2 regions of the Brevibacillus sp. WF146 genome follow, and region 2 is predicted to be linked to the other one. Evidence: riboswitches for the same ligand, from Rfam matches in the RefSeq annotation. Region 2 holds a riboswitch; the other holds the start of a gene.
What was found. A riboswitch is a leader RNA that binds a small molecule or an ion and turns the genes downstream of it on or off. The one in region 2 is predicted to bind glycine.
Positions count from the first base shown of each region.

Region 1: another riboswitch for glycine. It lies ahead of A6764_RS17015 (alanine/glycine:cation symporter family protein); the one in region 2 lies ahead of gcvT (glycine cleavage system aminomethyltransferase GcvT).

Region 1 is NZ_CP109943.1:3,426,194-3,430,608, forward strand. It holds gene A6764_RS17005 (electron transfer flavoprotein subunit alpha/FixB family protein) at 1-756, opposite strand, end outside; gene A6764_RS17010 (electron transfer flavoprotein subunit beta/FixA family protein) at 753-1,583, opposite strand; glycine riboswitch at 1,905-2,023, shown strand; gene A6764_RS17015 (alanine/glycine:cation symporter family protein) at 2,174-3,538, shown strand; gene A6764_RS17020 (methylated-DNA--[protein]-cysteine S-methyltransferase) at 3,570-4,043, opposite strand; gene A6764_RS17025 (bifunctional transcriptional activator/DNA repair enzyme AdaA) at 4,034-4,415, opposite strand, start outside.
Region 2 is NZ_CP109943.1:2,792,597-2,797,011, reverse strand. It holds gene A6764_RS13885 (YqhG family protein) at 1-48, opposite strand, end outside; gene A6764_RS13880 (DEAD/DEAH box helicase) at 127-1,830, opposite strand; glycine riboswitch at 2,048-2,141, shown strand; gene gcvT (glycine cleavage system aminomethyltransferase GcvT) at 2,490-3,593, shown strand; gene gcvPA (aminomethyl-transferring glycine dehydrogenase subunit GcvPA) at 3,634-4,415, shown strand, end outside.

The DNA of each region.
Region 1 (4,415 bases), 630 kb from region 2:
CTCGACGGCGTCCCGGCTGGCCCCGACCGTCGCGCCGATCGCCTCGGCGAAGCGGTGGATCAGTTGGAAGCCCTCCTTGCTGCCCATCCCCTTGCCCCCGGCGACGATGATGTCCGCCTCGTCCAGCCGCACTCTCCTGCTGGTCTCGCGGACGATTTTCAGCACTTTGGTGCGGATGTCTTCCTCCCGCAGGGGAATCCGCTCCTCCACGATCTGGCCTGCGCGGTTGGGATCGGGCGGCAGGGCCTTCATCACCTTGGGCCGGACGGTGGCCATCTGCGGCCGGTGCTTTTTGCACAGGATGGTCGCCATGATGTTGCCGCCGAACGCCGGACGGCTGGCTTCCAGCAGACCCGTCTCCTGATCCACGTCTAGCAGGGTGGTATCGGCGGTCAGCCCCGTCTCCAGATCGGTTGCCACGGCGCTGGCCAAATCCTTGCCGGTCGATGTGGCCCCGTAGAGCAGGATTTCCGGCTTGTGCTTCTGCACGCATGCGATCACGGCACGCATGTAGGACTCGGTCCGGTAGTTGCGAAAGATCGGGTCGTCGTAGAGATAGACGACGTCCGCCCCGTACTGGAAAGCGTCCGCCGCCAGTTCGCGCACCTGGTCGCCGATCAGCACGCCGGAAAGGGGCACGCCCCGCTTGTCGGCCAGCTTCCGCCCCGCGCCCAAAAGCTCCAGCGACACCGGTGCGATCCGGCCGTCCTGCTGTTCCAAAAACACCCAGACGCCGCGGTATTCCGCCAGGTTCATGCCCGTCCCTCCTTCACCCGAAACAGTTCCTTCTTCTCCGCCAGGATTTCCATCAGCCGGTTCACCTGCTCGCGCGCGCTCCCCTGCAGCTTTTCGCCTCCCTTGGGCTTCTCCGGCGGCCACACCTTGGCGACGATCGTGGGCGAGCCTTTCAGCCCCAGCAGGCTCCGATCCACGTCCTCCAGGTCGTTGACGGACCAGATGACGGGCTGGTAGCGGGCGGCGCGCAGCATGTTGGGCAGCGGAGAGTACGGCACCTCGTTGATCTCCTTTTCCACGGAAAACAGACAGGGCAGCGTGGACTGGATCACTTCGTACCCGTCCTCCAGCTTGCGGTGAACGATAGCGTATCCCTGCTCCTTGTTGATCTCCACCACCTTTTTCACGCTGGTCAGCGGCGGCATGTCGAGCCGTCTGGCGATGCCCGGCCCCACCTGCCCGGTGTCGCCGTCGATCGTCATCTTGCCGCAGATGATCAGATCGATCGGCTTCTCCCTGGCGATTTTCTCCAGCGCCTTGGTCAGCGCATAGCTGGTGGCCAGCGTGTCCGCCCCGGCGAACGCCCGGTCGGTAATCATGTAGCCCTCGTCCGCCCCGATCTCGATGCACTTGCGGATCGCCTTGACGGCCGGCGGCGGTCCCATCGTCAGCACGGAAACGGTGCCGCCGTAGCGCTGCTTCAGCCGGACCGCCTCTTCCACGGCGTGGGCGTCATACGGGTTGAGAATCGCCGGAGCGCTGGAGCGGTCCATCGTGTTGGTCTTCGGGTTCATCTTGATGATCTTCGTGTCCGGCACCTGCTTGATACAGGCGACGATATGCAGCATGCACAAATCCCCCCTCGCTGCCAGGCGCGGTCGACATCGGAGTCCCGCACGGGTTGTCTCTTTTTTGGCGCTTCTCGGGCAGCGTGTTGTTCATGGTTATAACGTATTGCGGGGAGCCGTCACTTAGACCTGGGAATGGGGGACACGGACGAAACATTTTCACCGGATTGACAGAAGTTCAATTCAGCTATATATTTTTTCTGTCAAACAGCATATGTGATCGGATGAACCATTCAGGAAAAGATTGGAAACGATCTACCGACGGGGCAAGGGAGCTCATCCCGAAACTCTCAGGTCTTGGCAACAAGTGAAACTGAATGGGGACGAACCTCTGGAGAGACCCCCCTTTTAAGCATCGGCGAGGGGCACGGGCACCGAAGGAGCAAATTCGCGCGGCGTACGCGAATGAATCTCTCAGGTAAAAGGACAGAGCGGACGACACTCACAAGACGACCGGAATGGCGGTTTGGCCGTGTGGATCCAAAGGCCCCCCATGAACGGGCCGTTTTGCGTCCATGCCCGCTCCAGAAACATTTCATCCGCGATGAAATGTTTTTTTCTTTTGTATGCACAAACAAGGAGGAACCAACATGGACAAGCTGATGCAGTGGCTGGATGTGATCAACGGCTACGTATGGGGACTGCCCACACTGGTGCTATTGGTGGGTACGGGCGTGATGCTGACGGTGAGGCTGAAGGGGCTGCAGTTCCGCAAGCTGTGGTATGCCTTGAGGCTGGCCTTTGGCCGGCAGGAGAGCGGCTCCGCCGGGGACATCAACCACTTTCAGGCGCTGATGACGGCGCTGGCCGCCACCATCGGGATGGGCAACATCGCCGGCGTCGCCACCGCCATCGCCACAGGGGGCCCCGGCGCCCTCTTCTGGATGTGGGTCACCGCCCTGTTCGGCATGGCCACCAAGTATGCCGAAGCCATCTTGGCGGTCACCTACCGGATTCGCGAAGCGGACGGCCGGTATTCCGGCGGCCCGATGTACTACCTCGAACGAGGGTTGAAGCGAAAATGGCTGGCCGTGCTCTTTGCCTTGTTTGGCACGCTGGCTTCGTTCGGGATCGGAAACATGGTGCAGGCCCACTCGGTGGCGGAAGCGCTGCAGTTGAACTTCGCCGTTCCCCCGCTCTTGACCGGCGCGGCGCTGGCGCTGTTCACCGCGTTCGTGGTGCTGGGCGGCGTGCAAAAGATCGGCCAGGTGACCAGTGTGCTCGTGCCGTTCATGGCCCTGTTTTACATCGCCGCCGGCCTTTGCGTCGTCCTGTTCCACCTGGACCGGGTGCCGCAGGCCGTATCCATCGTTCTCGACGGGGCCTTCAACGGAACGGCGGCCACGGGCGGCTTTTTGGGAGCCACGGTGGCGATGGCGATTCAAAAAGGGGTGGCCCGCGGCGTCTTCTCCAATGAGGCGGGGCTGGGCAGCGCCCCGATCGCGGCCGCTGCCGCCAAGACCGACATGCCGGCCAAGCAGGCGCTGGTCTCGATGACCGGCACCTTTCTCGACACCATCGTCGTCTGTACGATTACCGGTCTGGCCCTGGTGACGACCGGCGCGTGGGAAACGGGCAAATCGGGAGTGGAGGCGACGACCTACGCGTTCCAGACCGTATTTGGTCCGGCCGGCAGCTACGTGCTGGCCGTCGCCGTGATCCTGTTCGCCTACTCCACCATTCTCGGCTGGGCCTACTACGGCGAAAAGTGCTTCGAATACCTGGGGGGCAAGAATTCCGGCCGTTACTACCGCCTCGTCTTTGTGGCGATGGTGGGTGTCGGCGCGACGCTGAAGCTGGACCTCGTCTGGACGCTGTCCGACATCATGAACGGGTTGATGGCCGTCCCCAACCTGATCGGCCTGATCGGCCTCTCCGGCGTCGTCGTGGCGGAAACCCGGCGCTTTTTGGAACAGGAAGCGTCCGGCACCGCAGAACGAAAGCTGGCTGGCTGACTCGCTCCGCCTGTTGCGTCATGGACCTCGTTCACGAAAGAAACGAGCCGGTTACCCGCCGCTCGTGGTCGAGCAGCCATTCCTTGCGCCACAGCTCCCAGGCGTAGCCGCGGAGGCTGCCGTCGCTGCCGATGATGCGGTGGCAGGGGATGACGATGGCAAAGCGATTTTGCCCATTGGCGCTGCCCACCGCCCTGACCGCTCCGGCCCGGCCCAGGCTGGCGGCAATGTCCCGGTAGACAGCCGTCCTTCCAAACGGAACCGTCTCGACCCGGCTCCACACCTGCCGCTGGAACGGCGTGCCGGTTCGTTTCAGCGGCACCTGAAACGCCGTTCGCTTTCCCTGGAAATACTCCTCCAACTGGCATAGACAAATGTGAACGGCGTCGGCTGCCGTATCTGCCGCCTCCTCGGCGCGCGCGACGAAGCGGATGGAGGTCACCTCGTCGCGATCCCCCCTCACCTCCAGCAGTCCGATGGGGGAAGCGAAGTACCCTACGGCCATTCCTGTTCATTCCTTTCCGCACACGTGCGATATTGCGTCGGGGTTTGCTTTGTCTGTTTGTGAAACACGTGGGCAAAGTAAGCCCCGGTCCGAAATCCCACCTGCATGGCCACCTCGGCGATGCTCAGCCGCGTCTCCGCCAACAGCCTTTTGGCCGCCTCGATACGCGTGTGGACGAGATACTGCGCCGGGGAGCAGTTCATGAGACGGGTGAAGCACCGCTGCAGGTAATACGGGCTGACGTGCAGGCGCGAGGCGATTTCCCCCAGCGTCAGCGGCTCGGGAAAACAGTCGGCGATCAACTGCTTGACGCGCAGTGCGAGCTCCTCGTCGGGAGAGCGCCAATCCGCCCTGTGCGGCTGGCAGCGCTTG
Region 2 (4,415 bases):
GGCGGCCAGGTAGCGCTCCGTGAATTGGCGTATCTGCTCTTGCTGCATGCGTCGTTCACCTCCCGTAGTCGGCTTGTCTGAAAGAAACACTGGCGTGCCGGTTCCCCGGCCGCCAACCAGGATCGGTTAGTGCTTCGCCGCTTCCGGCAGCGCGTCACGCGGCCGGCCCGCCTCCCGGATGGCGCGGATCGCCTGGCCCATGTTGTCCAGCTTGACGGCCATTTCCCGCTCGGAGCGGGAGTCCATGATGATGCGGATGAGGTTTTCCTCCAGCGACTGATTCAGGTTGAGCCGCTCCACGATATCGTCCAGCTCGCCGATCACCATTTCGAACAGGTCGATCTTTTCGTAGAGCAGGTTGAGGATGTGCTGTTCGATCGTGCCCACGGTGGACAGGTTGTAGATGTGGACGTCCCGCTGCTGCCCCAGCCGGTGGACGCGGCCGATCCGCTGTTCCACGCGCATCGGGTTCCAGGGCAGGTCGTAGTTGATCACCTGGTTGCAGAACTGCAGATTGATCCCTTCGCCGCCCGCCTCGGTGGCGATCAGCACCTGCGCCCGGTTTTGGAACAGGTCGGTCATCCAGTCTTTTTTGCTCCGCTTGAATCCGCCGCGAAACGGCACGGAGGTGATCCCGTGTTCATGCAGGTACTTTTGCAGGTAGTTTTGCGTCGCGCGGTACTCGGTGAAGATGATCACCTTGTCATTGATCTCCCGGATCAGTTCCACGGTTTTCGCCGCCTTGGAGTGGGTCTCGATCCGCTTGATCAGCTCCACCAGCTCCAAAATCTCGTCTCTCGCCGGGGAGTCCTCGGGGGTGCGCTGGTGCATGCTGTACAGCGTCATGAACGCGGCTTCCCGGCTGGAGCAGACCTCCCGCTGCAGGGTGATCAAGGCGAGCGAGTTGAAGCCGCCCGTCCCGGAGTGGTACTGCTCTTTGACAAAGCGGGTGACCCCGTCGTACAGGGCCTTTTCCTCCGGTGACAGCTCGATGGGGATGGACCGCACCTGGCGGTTGGTAAACTGGATGCCGCCGTCGCTCCGCTTGTTGCGGATCATCACCTTGTCCAGCTCGTGCTTGAGCTGCTCGTTGTTTTTCGCCTGCCGCCTGCCTTCCACGTAGTTGGTGGCAAAGGTGCTGGTGTGGCCGAGATGGCCCGGTTTCAGCAGGTTGATCAGGTTGTACAGCTCGTCCATCTCGTTCTGGATCGGCGTGGCGGTCAGGAGCAGGCAGTATTTTTTGCGGATTTCCTTGACGAACTGGTAGTTGCGCGTCCGCTTGTTCTTCAGTTTGTGCGCTTCATCGATGATCAGCATGTCGTAGTCGATGCCCAGCACGTGGCGTCGGTGCGGGTCGCGCTTGGCCGTGTCGATGGAGGCCACCACCACGTCGTACTGGCGCCACATGTACTCTTTTTTCTGGGCGATGGCGGGGATGCCGAACTTCTGGTTCAACTCCTTGGTCCACTGAATCACCAGGGAGGCGGGAACCAGCACCAGAATCTTCTTCGCCAGGCCGCGGACCATGTATTCCTTCATGATCAGCCCGGCCTCGATCGTTTTGCCCAGCCCCACTTCGTCGGCCAGGATGGCCCGGCCGCGCAGCTCGTTCAGCACGCGTTCCGCCGTTTTGAGCTGGTGCGGATAGGGCTTGAGCGAAGGCAGATACTTGAGGCATTGGAGCTGGTCAAACTCGCGCACGGCCAAGGCTTCTTCCGCTTCCAGGGCAAGCTGGAACAGCTCCCATTTGTCCCAGGGGCCGTCCTGCCGCATGCGCTCCGTTAGCAAATCCATCCATTTCGTGTCGAACGAAACAGGAATATTCGTCATTTTTGCACCTCTTTACTAAAGGATGCCAATTATTATGAAGATGATGAGCTGATTGTTAACAATATTTGTCTTGGAGAAAAAATTGTTAACGAAATCATGAGTTGAATGTCAATTTGCATATTTTCAAAAAGCACGCTCGTGGTAGGATAAACATGTAGGTTCCTTGTTAGTATGGAATCAATTGAAAAAGTTATGTATGGCCCAACATCCAACGCGAATGATAGTAGAAGGGAGAGACTGTCTTTCGGACAGCGCCGAAGGAGCAAGCCGGCAGCGGTGAATCTCTCAGGCAAAAGTACCTCTACTTGACGCATCTCTGGAGAGAGCTCGGCAGGAGCCACCAACGGGGAAACTTGCCAGCGGCGCCGGATGGCCCGCCTGCGCAAGGCAACTCTCAGGTACCAAGGACAGAGGGGGAGACATGGGGGGCGCCGTCTTTTTTGGCGTTTTCCGTTCTCCCACCCTGTCCTTTTTTGCGTGTGTGAACGCGTCCCTCTTCACTTTGGTCACGTTCCGGGCGCGAGGCGAAGCACTCCGGCGCAATGCCGGGCTGCGTCGGCCCACACTTCCGCCACAAAGGACCCGGCTTGATCGTCGGAGGACTTTGCCGGCTGTGTTCATCTTTCAACAAACAGTTCAATCGGTTCAGGAGGTGCCGCATGTCCACTTTGAAACGCACGCCGCTTTTCCCGATTTACGAGAAGTACGGGGCGAAAACCATCGACTTCGGCGGATGGGAGCTGCCGGTCCAGTTTTCCAGCATCACCCAGGAGCACGAAGCGGTGCGGACGAAGGCAGGATTGTTCGACGTATCCCACATGGGGGAAGTGGAGGTAAAAGGCGAGCGGGCGCTGGAATACCTGCAGCGCATGACCACCAACGACGTCTCCAAACTGGTGCCCGGCCAGGCGCAGTACAGCGTGATGTGCTATCCGGACGGAGGAACGGTGGATGATCTGCTCGTGTACAAGTTTGCCGACGACCACTACCTGCTGGTGATCAACGCAGCCAACATCGACAAGGACTATGACTGGCTTTCCCAGCATCTGATCGACGGCGTCTCGATCGAAAACATCTCCCCGCAGACGGCCCAGCTCGCCCTGCAGGGACCGCTGGCGGAGTCCATCCTGCAGCGGCTGACGCCCACCGACCTGTCGCAGATCGGCTTCTTTCGCTTTGAACGGGACGTGCTGATCGACGGTGTGCCCGCGCTCGTCTCCCGCACCGGGTACACGGGCGAAGACGGCTTCGAGATTTACCTGGACGCCGGACACGCCATCCATGTGTGGGAGAAGCTCCTGGAGACAGGCAAAGAGGACGGTCTGGTGCCGTGCGGCCTGGGGGCGCGCGACACGCTCCGCTTCGAGGCCAGGCTGCCGCTCTACGGTCAGGAACTGCGCCAGGACATCACGCCGATTGAGGCCGGCGTCGGATTTGCCGTCAAGGTGGACAAGGACGTGCCGTTTATCGGCCAGGAAGTATTGAAGGCGCAAAAGGAACACGGAGCGCCCCGCAAACTGGTCGGGATCGAAATGATCGACCGCGGCATCCCCCGCACGCATTATCCGGTGTTCGTCGACGACCAACAGGTGGGGGAAGTGACGACCGGGACCCAGTCCCCGACACTGAAAAAGAACGTGGGGCTGGCCTTGGTCAAAGCGGAATTCGCCGCCATTGGCACGAAGCTGGACGTGGAGATCCGCGGCAAGCGCCTCAAGGCGGAAGTCGTGGCCACTCCGTTCTACAAACGGCCGAAAAACTGACGACTCAGAATCGCAAGGGTGGAAAAGGAGGACCTCGCACGTGAAATACCGTTACCTGCCGCAGACCGATCAGGACAAGCGCGAAATGATGGAAGCGCTGGGCATTTCCAGCGTGGATGAACTGTTTGCCGACATCCCGGAAGAGGTGCGCTTCAAAGGGAGCCTGAACATCCCGGAAGCCCTCTCCGAGCCGGAACTGGTCCGCTACTTTCAGGGGCTGTCCAGCAAGAACGCCAACTTCAGCACCCACGTCAACTTCCTGGGCGCCGGCGTGTACCAGCATTACATCCCCAGCGTCGTCAACCACATGCTTTTGCGCGGCGAGTTTTTCACCGCCTACACGCCGTACCAGCCGGAGATCAGCCAGGGGGAGCTGCAGGCCATTTTTGAATTCCAGACGATGGTGTGCGAGCTGACCGGGATGGAGGTGGCCAACTCCTCCATGTACGACGGTGCCACCTCGCTCGCCGAAGCGGCGATGATGGCGGCCGGCCACACCGGCAAAAAAAAGGTGGTCGTCTCCCGGGCCGTGCATCCGGAGGCGCGCAGCGTGCTGAAAACGTACGCCTACGGACAAGGCGTCGAACTGATCGAAGCGGGCTTCACCGGCGACGGCGTGACCGATCTCGCGAAACTGGAGGCGCTGGTTGACGAACAGACCGCTGCGGTCATCGTCCAGTACCCCAACTTCTTCGGCGGCGTGGAAGACCTGGCGGCCATCGAGCCGATCGCGCACGGCAAGGGAGCGCTTCTGGTCGTCTCCGCCAACCCGCTCGCCCTCGGCGTGCTGGAAGCGCCGGGCAAGCTGGGAGCCGACATCGT